DNA from 2 places in the Ruania alba genome. Region 2 is predicted to be linked to the other one. Evidence: riboswitches for the same ligand, from Rfam matches in the RefSeq annotation. Region 2 holds a riboswitch; the other holds the start of a gene.

Region 1 (4,199 bases), on a different contig from region 2:
GCCCACTGCAACGGGAACTGCTCACGGCAGCCCTGCAGGCCACCCGGCCCGGGGGAGTGGTCGCCTACGTGACCTGCTCCCCGCACGTGGCCGAAACCCGCACGGTGGTCCAGGACGTGCTCAAGCGCACCGAACACGCCGAGCTGCTGAACGCCGTCGAGATCGCTGCCCAGGTGACCACCACCCCACTGCCTGCGCAAGACGGCCCGTTCCTGCAGCTGTGGCCACACCGGCACGGCACCGACGCGATGTTCCTGGCGCTGATCCGGCGCTGACCTGGTCCGAGGCTGTGCCGCCCTGGCTCTCGATAGGCTGGCAACCATGACGACAGTGCCCGATGTGCCGATCCTGATCTCACCCAGCGTGCTGAACGCGGACCTGGCCAACCTCACCGACGAAATCGGCCGGATCACCCACGCCGACTATGTGCACCTGGACGTCATGGACAACCATTTCGTCCCGAACATGACCTTCGGGCTTCCGGTGGTCGAACGTATCCTCGCCACCACCGACGTCCCGGCCGATGTGCACCTGATGATCGACCACCCGGACGAGTGGGCGCCCGCGTACGCCGAGGCCGGTGCCGCCTCCGTCACCTTCCACGCCGAAGCGTCCAACGCACCCGTTCGCCTCGCCCGCGAGCTCCGCGCGAAGGGTGCCCGGGCAAGTATCGCCCTACGACCGGCCACGGGTGTGGAGGGCTATCTCGACCTGCTGGACGAGTTCGACATGGTGCTGGTGATGACCGTCGAGCCAGGGTTCGGCGGCCAGTCGCTGATCACCGGCACCCTGCCCAAGATTCGCCGCACCCGGGAGGCGATCACCGCACTGGGCCGGGACATCTGGGTGCAGGTGGACGGTGGGATCTCGCGCGACACGATTGCGACAGCGGCCGCCGCCGGAGCGAACATGTTCGTCGCCGGATCGGCCGTCTACTCCGCGGACGACCCGAACGCCGAGATCGGCGCCCTGCGCGAGACGGCCACCGCCGCCTACCGCAGTGCTTAGCCGTCGATATGCGAGAATGCTCGCAGAGTCCAACGTGCTCCGGGGTCGGTGAAAGTCCGAACCGGCGGTGACAGTCCGCGACCCGGCCGCCTCGGCGGTCGGTTGACCTGGTGAAACTCCAGGACCGACGGTGAAAGTCCGGATGGGAGGAAGCACGCGGCGCACGCAACGAGCGTGACGTCGAGGGTCGTCCGTGGCGCGGTGCCCGACGGCCCGACCCCGGGAGTACCTGGGGAAGGGAACACCCGCGATGTCCAGGCCCCGCCGCGGCAGTTCCGCGAGGATCGCCGACGCCGCTGATCTCGTCGGCCCCTCAGTGCTCCCGCCCGTCGTGCTCGGCGTGGCCGGCCTCCTGCTCTGGGAGATCGCCGCCGGGCTCACCCCCTCGCGTGTGCTCCCGGCCCCCAGCACGCTGATGGTCCGCCTCGTCGCCGAGCTGCGCGACGGTGACATCCTCACCTACGCCGGCGCCACCCTGGCCGAGAGTCTGCTCGGGTGCCTGATCGCCCTGGTCGTCGCCCTGCCGCTCGGGTACCTGATCGCCCGCTCATCGGCCGCCTCAGCGGCTCTCGGTCCCTATCTGGCCGCCACTCAAGCGATCCCGGCGGTGGCGCTGGCCCCGCTGATCGTGCTCTGGTTCGGCTATGGCCTCGTCCCCGTGGCTCTGCTGTGCGCCCTGCTGGTCTTCTTCCCGATCGTGGTGAACACCGCCCTGGGCCTGTCCGGGCTGGACGAGGAGGTCCTCGGTGCCGCCCAGCTCGACGGCGCCGGACGCTGGGGGATGCTGCTGCACATCGAGGGCCCGCTGGCGATGCCATCGGTGCTGGCCGGTGTGCGCAACGGTTTCGTGCTCTCCATCACCGGGGCCGTGGTGGGGGAGTTCGTGATGGGCGGGCAGGGCCTCGGTCTGCTGCTGTCCATCTATCGCGATCGGTCGGACACCACCGGCATGTTCGCCACCTTGATCGTCCTGGCCGCGTGTGCGGTCGGGTTCTACCTGCTCGTGCGAGCCCTGGAGAGAAGAGTCCGATGGTGAGATCCCACCCCCGACGGCGCGCGCTGCTCGCCGTTGCCAGCGTCACCGTGGCCGCCGCGTTGAGTGCGTGCACCAGTTCCACCAGCGATCCCACTGACGGCGGTACGTCCGCCGCCGAGTCGAGCTCGCTGACCATCGGCCTGACTTATGTGCCGAACGTGCAGTTCGCCCCGTTCTACCGTGCCGAGCAGCAGGGGTACTTCGACGAGGCCGGGGTGGATGTGACGCTGCGTCACCACGGGGAGGCCGAGGACCTGTTCGGTGCCCTGACGGACGGGACCGAGCACGTGGTGGTCGCCGGTGGCGACGAGATGATGCAGGCCCGCGACCAGGGTGTCCCCGTGGTGAGCATCGCCACCCTGTACACCTCCTACCCGGTCGCGTTGATCGTGCCGTCCGACTCCGAGATCCAGTCCCCGGACGACCTGGCCGGGCACACCGTCGGGGTGCCGGGGCCGTTCGGGGAGACCTACTTCGGGCTGCTCGCCATGCTTCAGGAAGCGGGCCTGACCGAGGACGACGTCTCCATCGAGCACATCGGGTTCACTCAACAGTCCGCGCTCAGTGAGGGACATGTGGACGCCGTGATGGGTTACCAGAACAATGACGTCCCTCAGTTCGCCGCGACGGGGCTGGAGGTGCGTGCGGTGCCGATCGGGGACGTGCCGTTGGTCGGGATCGGCCTCGGCACCACCGACGAGCTCACCACGACCGAGACCGAGGCGCTGCGGGGTGTGGTCGCCGCCGTCGAGCGGGCCGTTGCCGACCTGGTGGCCGACCCACAGCTCGGCGTGGACGCGGCGGTCGAGGAGATCCCCGGCACTGTGGATGCCGAGCAGGAGGCCATCATGCACGCCACGATGGAGGCCACCGTCCCGCTGTACGGGGAACCCGGACCGGGCTGGGGCGCCCACACGGGTCCGTGGCAGGAGATGTCGGCGTTCCTTGCCGAGGCAGGCCTCACCTCCGCGATCGTCCCAGCAGATGAGGCGTACAACAACGCGTTCACCGATGACGAGTAGGCTCTTGCTACGTGAAGACCTTCGACGACCTCTTCGCTGAGCTCCAGCACAAGGCACAGACCCGCCCCGACGGTTCCGGAACCGTCGCCGAGCTCGATGCCGGCGTCCATACGATCGGCAAGAAGATCGTCGAGGAGGCCGCCGAGGTGTGGATGGCGGCGGAGTACCAGAGCGACGCCGAAGCGGCCGAGGAGATCTCCCAGCTGCTGTATCACCTGCAGGTGATGATGCTCGCCCGCGGTCTCAGCCTCGAGGACGTTTACGCGCACCTGTGAGGTGCCTGCCCCTACCCCCACATCACGACCCCGAAGGACCCCCGTGCTCCGTATCGCCGTGCCCAACAAGGGCTCCCTCTCCGAGCCCGCGAGCCAGATGTTGCGTGAGGCCGGATACCGGCAGCGCCGCGACGGCCGCGAGCTGGTACTGCCCGACGTCGAGAACGACGTCGAGTTCTTCTTCTTGCGCCCGCGCGACATCGCCGTCTACGTCGGCGAAGGTGTGGTCGACGCCGGGATCACCGGCCGTGACCTGCTGCTCGACTCCGGTGTGGACGCCATCGAACATCGCGCCCTCGACTTCGCCGGTTCCACGTTCCGCTTCGCCGGACCGCCGGAGACGGTGACCTCCCTCGCCGACGTCCAGGGCAAGCGGGTGGCCACCAGCTATGCGCACCTGGTGGGCACGTACCTGGCCGAGCGCGGGATCGACGCTCATGTGGTGCGGCTCGACGGCGCGATCGAATCCACCGTGCGGCTCGGTGTCTCGGACCTGGTGGCCGATGTGGTGGAGACCGGCGGCACCCTCCGCGCCGCCGGCCTGCACGTCTTCGGTGAACCGATCCTGCAGTCGGAGGCCGTGCTGATCCGGCCCAGCGGCGCCGAGCCCCAGCCCGGACTGGAGACCCTCGATCGCCGATTGAACGGGGTGCTGGTGGCACGCAAGTACGTGCTGATGGACTACGACTGCCCCGTGGAGCACGTGGAGGCCTGTGTCGCCGTCACCCCCGGCCTGGAGTCGCCCACCGTCTCCCCGTTGCACGACACCGGGTGGAAAGCCGTGCGCGCCATGGTGCCGCGGAACCAGACGAACCCGATCATGGATCAGCTCTACGAGCTCGGCGCGCGCGCCATCAT
Region 2 (4,199 bases):
CCGGCGGCCAGCCGATCGGCTCCCCGTCGGAGGACGCCAGACCTTGCCGGTACGCAACCAGCTCGGCCACGGTCACCAGCGCCATCCCGTTCTCTGCGGCGAAGGCGCGCAACTCCTCGCCCCGGCAAGGGACGCCGTCGGGCGTGAGCATCTCGCAGATCACGGCGGCCGGGCGACGGCCGGCGAGCCGGGTGAGGTCTACCCCGGCCTCGGTGTGCCCGATCCGGCCGAGCACCCCGTCGGGGTGTGCCACCAGCGGGAACACGTGCCCGGGCCGGGCCAGCTGCTCCGGAGCGGTGGCCGGGTCCGCGAGCAGCCGCAGTGTGTGGGCCCGGTCGGCGGCACTGATCCCGGTGCTGATGCCCTCGGTGGCGTCCACGCTCACGGTGAAGGCGGTGCCGTGGGCCTCCGTGTTGCGGGCGACCATCGGCGGCAGGTCCAGCCGGCCAGCGTCCTCGGCGGTGATCGGGGCGCAGATCAGGCCGCGCCCGTAGGTGGCCATGAAGGCCACGGTCTCGGGGGTGATCGCGTCCGCGGCGGCCACCAGGTCGCCCTCGTTCTCCCGGTCGGCGTCGTCCACGACGATCACGGTGCGACCAGCCGCGATCTCGGCAATGGCACGCTCGACGTCACGCACGGGCCACCTCCTGCACGGCGAGCAGGCGTTCGACCTGCTTGGCGAGCAGATCCACCTCGAGGTTGACCCGGTCCGGTGGGGTGCGCTGCCCGAGGGTGGTGGCTTCGAGCGTGGCGGGGATCAGGCCGATGGTGACGAAACAGCCGCCCGCGTCGTCGGCGTTGTCGTGCAGCTCGGCGACGGTCAGGCTCACCCCGTCCACGGCGATCGATCCCTGCGGCACCACGTACCGGGCGAGCTGGGCGGGCAGTGCCACGGTCAGCTGGTCGGCGAGGTCGCCGGCGGTCCGCCCGACCACGGTGCCAACGGCGTCGACGTGACCGGCCACGACGTGCCCGCCGAACCGGCCCCCGGCCGAGAGAGCGGGCTCCAGGTTCACCCGGTCCCCCCCGCTGCGCCCGCCGAGCGTGGTGCGGCCGAGGGTGGGCGGCATCAGGTCCGCGGTGAAGGTGCGCATGACGGCGTCGCTCGCCTCGGCGAGCGAGGTCACCGTCACGCAGACACCGTCGACGGCGATGGAGTCACCGACGGCGACGTCGTGCGGCAGGCGTCCGGTAACGACGAGCCGGGCGCCGCCGGGGGTGGGTTCGAGGCTCTCGACGGTGCCGAGGTCGGTGATGATTCCGGTGAACATGGGACTTACTCCTGGAGGGATTCGGGGAGTGGGAGGGGGCGGGCGGTGAGACGGATGTCGGGGCCGAGGGTGGTCACGTCGACCGTCTCCAGGCGGTGGGCGGCGTCGATCGTGCGGACTCCGGCGTCGGCGAGCGCGGGGGGTCCGGCGCCGAGCAGGGCCGGAGCGAGGTAGGCGACCACCCGGTCCACGAGGCCGGCGGCGAGGAACGCTCCGGCCAGGCGCGGGCCACCTTCCAGCAGCACGGACCGGAGTCCGCGTTCGTGCAGGGTGGCAAGCACTGCCGGCAGATCCAGGTACCGATGGCTGGCGTCGCCCGGGTCGGTCGGCCCCGTCTCGTTGCCCTGGCCGGGCGAGGTTGTGGTCGGTTTCGAGACCGATTCCGGCCACAACGTTGCCCGTCCGGAGGTGGGGACGCGGACGACCTCGACATGACCGGCGACGTCGGGCAGCGGAGCTTCGGGCCCGAGCACGAGCAGAGTGGGCGCCGCATCATCAAGCATGCGGGCACCACCTGCCGTACGGCCGGACGGGTCGAGCACCACCCGCAGCGGCTGCCGCCCGTCCGACGGCGCAGGTCGCACGGTCAGGTGCGGATCGTCGGTGCGTTGGGTCCCCGCCCCGACGAGCACCGCGTCGACACTGTCCCGAAGCCGGTGCACGTCCGCGCGCGCCTGCTCGCCGGTGATCCAGCGGCTGGTGCCGTCGGCGGCAGCGGACCGGCCGTCCAGGGTGGCGGCGAACTTCCAGGTGACGTGCGGGCGGGAGGTGCGCACCGCCGTCAGCCAGGCCTCGTTGGTGGCGGCCGCCTCGGTGGCGAGCTCGTCCGGCACGAGCGGGCTGCCCGGGCCGTGCACCTCGGTGCCCGTGGCGCGCAACTGGTCCGCTCCCCCGCCGTGCAGCGGATCCCCGACGGCGTAGATCACCCGGGAGATGCCGGCGGTCAGCAGCGCCTGGGTACAGGGGCCGGTGCGCCCGGTGTGCGGGCAGGGTTCGAGGGTGACGACGGCGGTGCACCCGGTGAGGAAGTCCGGTGGGGCGTCGTCGCCGGGGCCGAAGACCCGGTGCCGGGCATCGGCGATCGCGACGACCTCCGCGTGCTCACCGCCGGGCCGGGCGTGCCATCCCTCGCCGACCGTGTGCCCCTCGACGTCGAGGATCACGCACCCGACCGCGGGGTTCGGACTGACCCGGCCGAGTCCGCGGGCGCTCAGGTCGATGGCGCAGCGAAGTGCAGCGACCACGTGATCATGGTCACCGGGCCACGCATGGTGCGCTCCGCCGTCGGGATATGCCACCGGTACCTCCTGCGCTCAGGCGCAGCCCGGGGCCGGCGACGGCGGACCGCCACCGGGTGCACAAACCCACCACGGGCGAGGACCGCCGCGCGCGCACTACCTCCCATCCGGACTTTCACCGTCGGTCCAGGAGTTTCACCTGATCAACCGGCCGCTGGCTGCGGCCGGGTCGCGGACTATAACCGCCGGTTCGGAATTACACCGACCCCGGAGTGCGCGAACTTCAGTTCGACCCCACCAGTGTGGCACATGCACGCTCGCGGCCCACGCACCGGCCTGGGCTGCTCACCCACCGGACCCGGACACCCCGACTGCCGAGCGCAACCCTGTGCGGCGTTTCGATGCTCGGACGCCGCACAGGGTTGCGTTCGGCACGGGCGCCCGGCGCGCGTCCTACTCCTCGGGCAGGTGCTCGCCGATCAGCGCCAGGCACTGCATCGTGGCCAGGGATCCCTGCGCTGCGTCGTTGGTCCACAGCGTGGGGGCGTCGTCCACCGGGGCGAGCACGTACGGCGGCTCCTCCCGGGCCGAGACGAACTCCCCGCGCATCCGCTCCCCGCCGACGAAGAACGCCTGCCACGCCCGCTCGGCGAGGTCGGCCCGGCCGAGCCGGTGCGCCGCATAGGCGAGCACCCGCGAGTGCGGCTGCTCGAAGGGTGCGCCCCCGTGCTCGGCGCCGAGCTCGGCCACCTGCTCCTCCGGGGTGCCGAGGTAGAGCCGGCAGTACTGCAGCCATGCGTCGGCGAACCCGGGCGCGTCCTGCTCGTCCACCAGGTCCACGAGCTCGCTGCAGATCTCGACCAGCCCGAACATGATCGACAGGTGCGAGGCGCCCACCCGGTCCCGGGAGGTGTCGAAGCGCCCGGTGTCCAGGTCGTAGAGCGCCTCACCGGTGAAGAAGCCGCGCGGGAGGGCGCCGATGTCGGTCATCGTGCCGAGCAGCCGGTCCCGGGATCGGGTGTTCCCGGTGATCTCCCAGTCGGCGAGCCAGGTGGCCGCGAGGGAGCTCCAGTCCGTGCCCAGCCCCACCCCGAGGGCGCTGCGTTGCGGGGTGTAGGTGGCGGCGTCCGGGCGTACCTTCCGCACCGGGTCCAGCCCGAGGAAGGTCTGGTCGGAGTCCCGCAGCTCGAGCATCAGGTCGCGGGTGTGCTCGTCGGCGGTGAGGAAGTAATGGTGCCGCCGGTAGGCCGGGGTGGAGATCCGCAGCTGCTTGGCGCTGCACCCCCAGTGCTGCACGTTGTGCCGGGTGCCCAGCCCCTTCCACTGCCCCGCGTGGTAGACGTCCACGTCCCCGGTGTGCCGGGTGAGCCGTTCGGCGAGGCGGAACACGTCGGCCCGCCCGGTGCGCAGGAACGCCGTCCACAGCCACAGGTCCGGGGAGAGCTCGGAGTTGTCCCAGGCGTACCCGCCGACGTCGTAACGCCAGGTGTGCCGGTCGGCGTCGTAGGAATGCATCAGGTCGCCGTAGTTCCAGAACCCGTACCAGGACCGTTGGTCGATCTGCCCGACGTAGAAGTCCAGCAGGGCATCGAGCCGGTCCTCCAAGCGAGCCCGGGCGGGGGTGCTGCGGTCGGGGAGGTCCCAGTCGCCGAGCACCCCGGCAGCGTGCAGCGCCTCCGGGGTGGGTGCC

The links. Region 2 has a riboswitch for FMN ahead of ribD (bifunctional diaminohydroxyphosphoribosylaminopyrimidine deaminase/5-amino-6-(5-phosphoribosylamino)uracil reductase RibD). Riboswitches for the same ligand answer to the same signal wherever they lie in the genome.
Region 1: linked by a shared signal. The riboswitch ahead of BLU77_RS07235 (ABC transporter permease) and the one ahead of ribD (bifunctional diaminohydroxyphosphoribosylaminopyrimidine deaminase/5-amino-6-(5-phosphoribosylamino)uracil reductase RibD) in region 2 are both predicted to bind FMN.

The regions. Positions count from the first base shown of each region.
Region 1 is NZ_FNTX01000001.1:1,576,190-1,580,388, forward strand. It holds gene BLU77_RS07225 (RsmB/NOP family class I SAM-dependent RNA methyltransferase) at 1-275, shown strand, start outside; gene rpe (ribulose-phosphate 3-epimerase) at 322-1,008, shown strand; FMN riboswitch at 1,040-1,167, shown strand; gene BLU77_RS07235 (ABC transporter permease) at 1,259-2,044, shown strand; gene BLU77_RS07240 (ABC transporter substrate-binding protein) at 2,041-3,066, shown strand; gene BLU77_RS07245 (phosphoribosyl-ATP diphosphatase) at 3,078-3,341, shown strand; gene hisG (ATP phosphoribosyltransferase) at 3,385-4,199, shown strand, end outside.
Region 2 is NZ_FNTX01000002.1:1,461,324-1,465,522, reverse strand. It holds gene ribB (3,4-dihydroxy-2-butanone-4-phosphate synthase) at 1-637, opposite strand, end outside; gene BLU77_RS16955 (riboflavin synthase) at 630-1,271, opposite strand; gene ribD (bifunctional diaminohydroxyphosphoribosylaminopyrimidine deaminase/5-amino-6-(5-phosphoribosylamino)uracil reductase RibD) at 1,277-2,569, opposite strand; FMN riboswitch at 2,659-2,789, opposite strand; gene BLU77_RS16945 (exo-rhamnogalacturonan lyase family protein) at 2,963-4,199, opposite strand, start outside.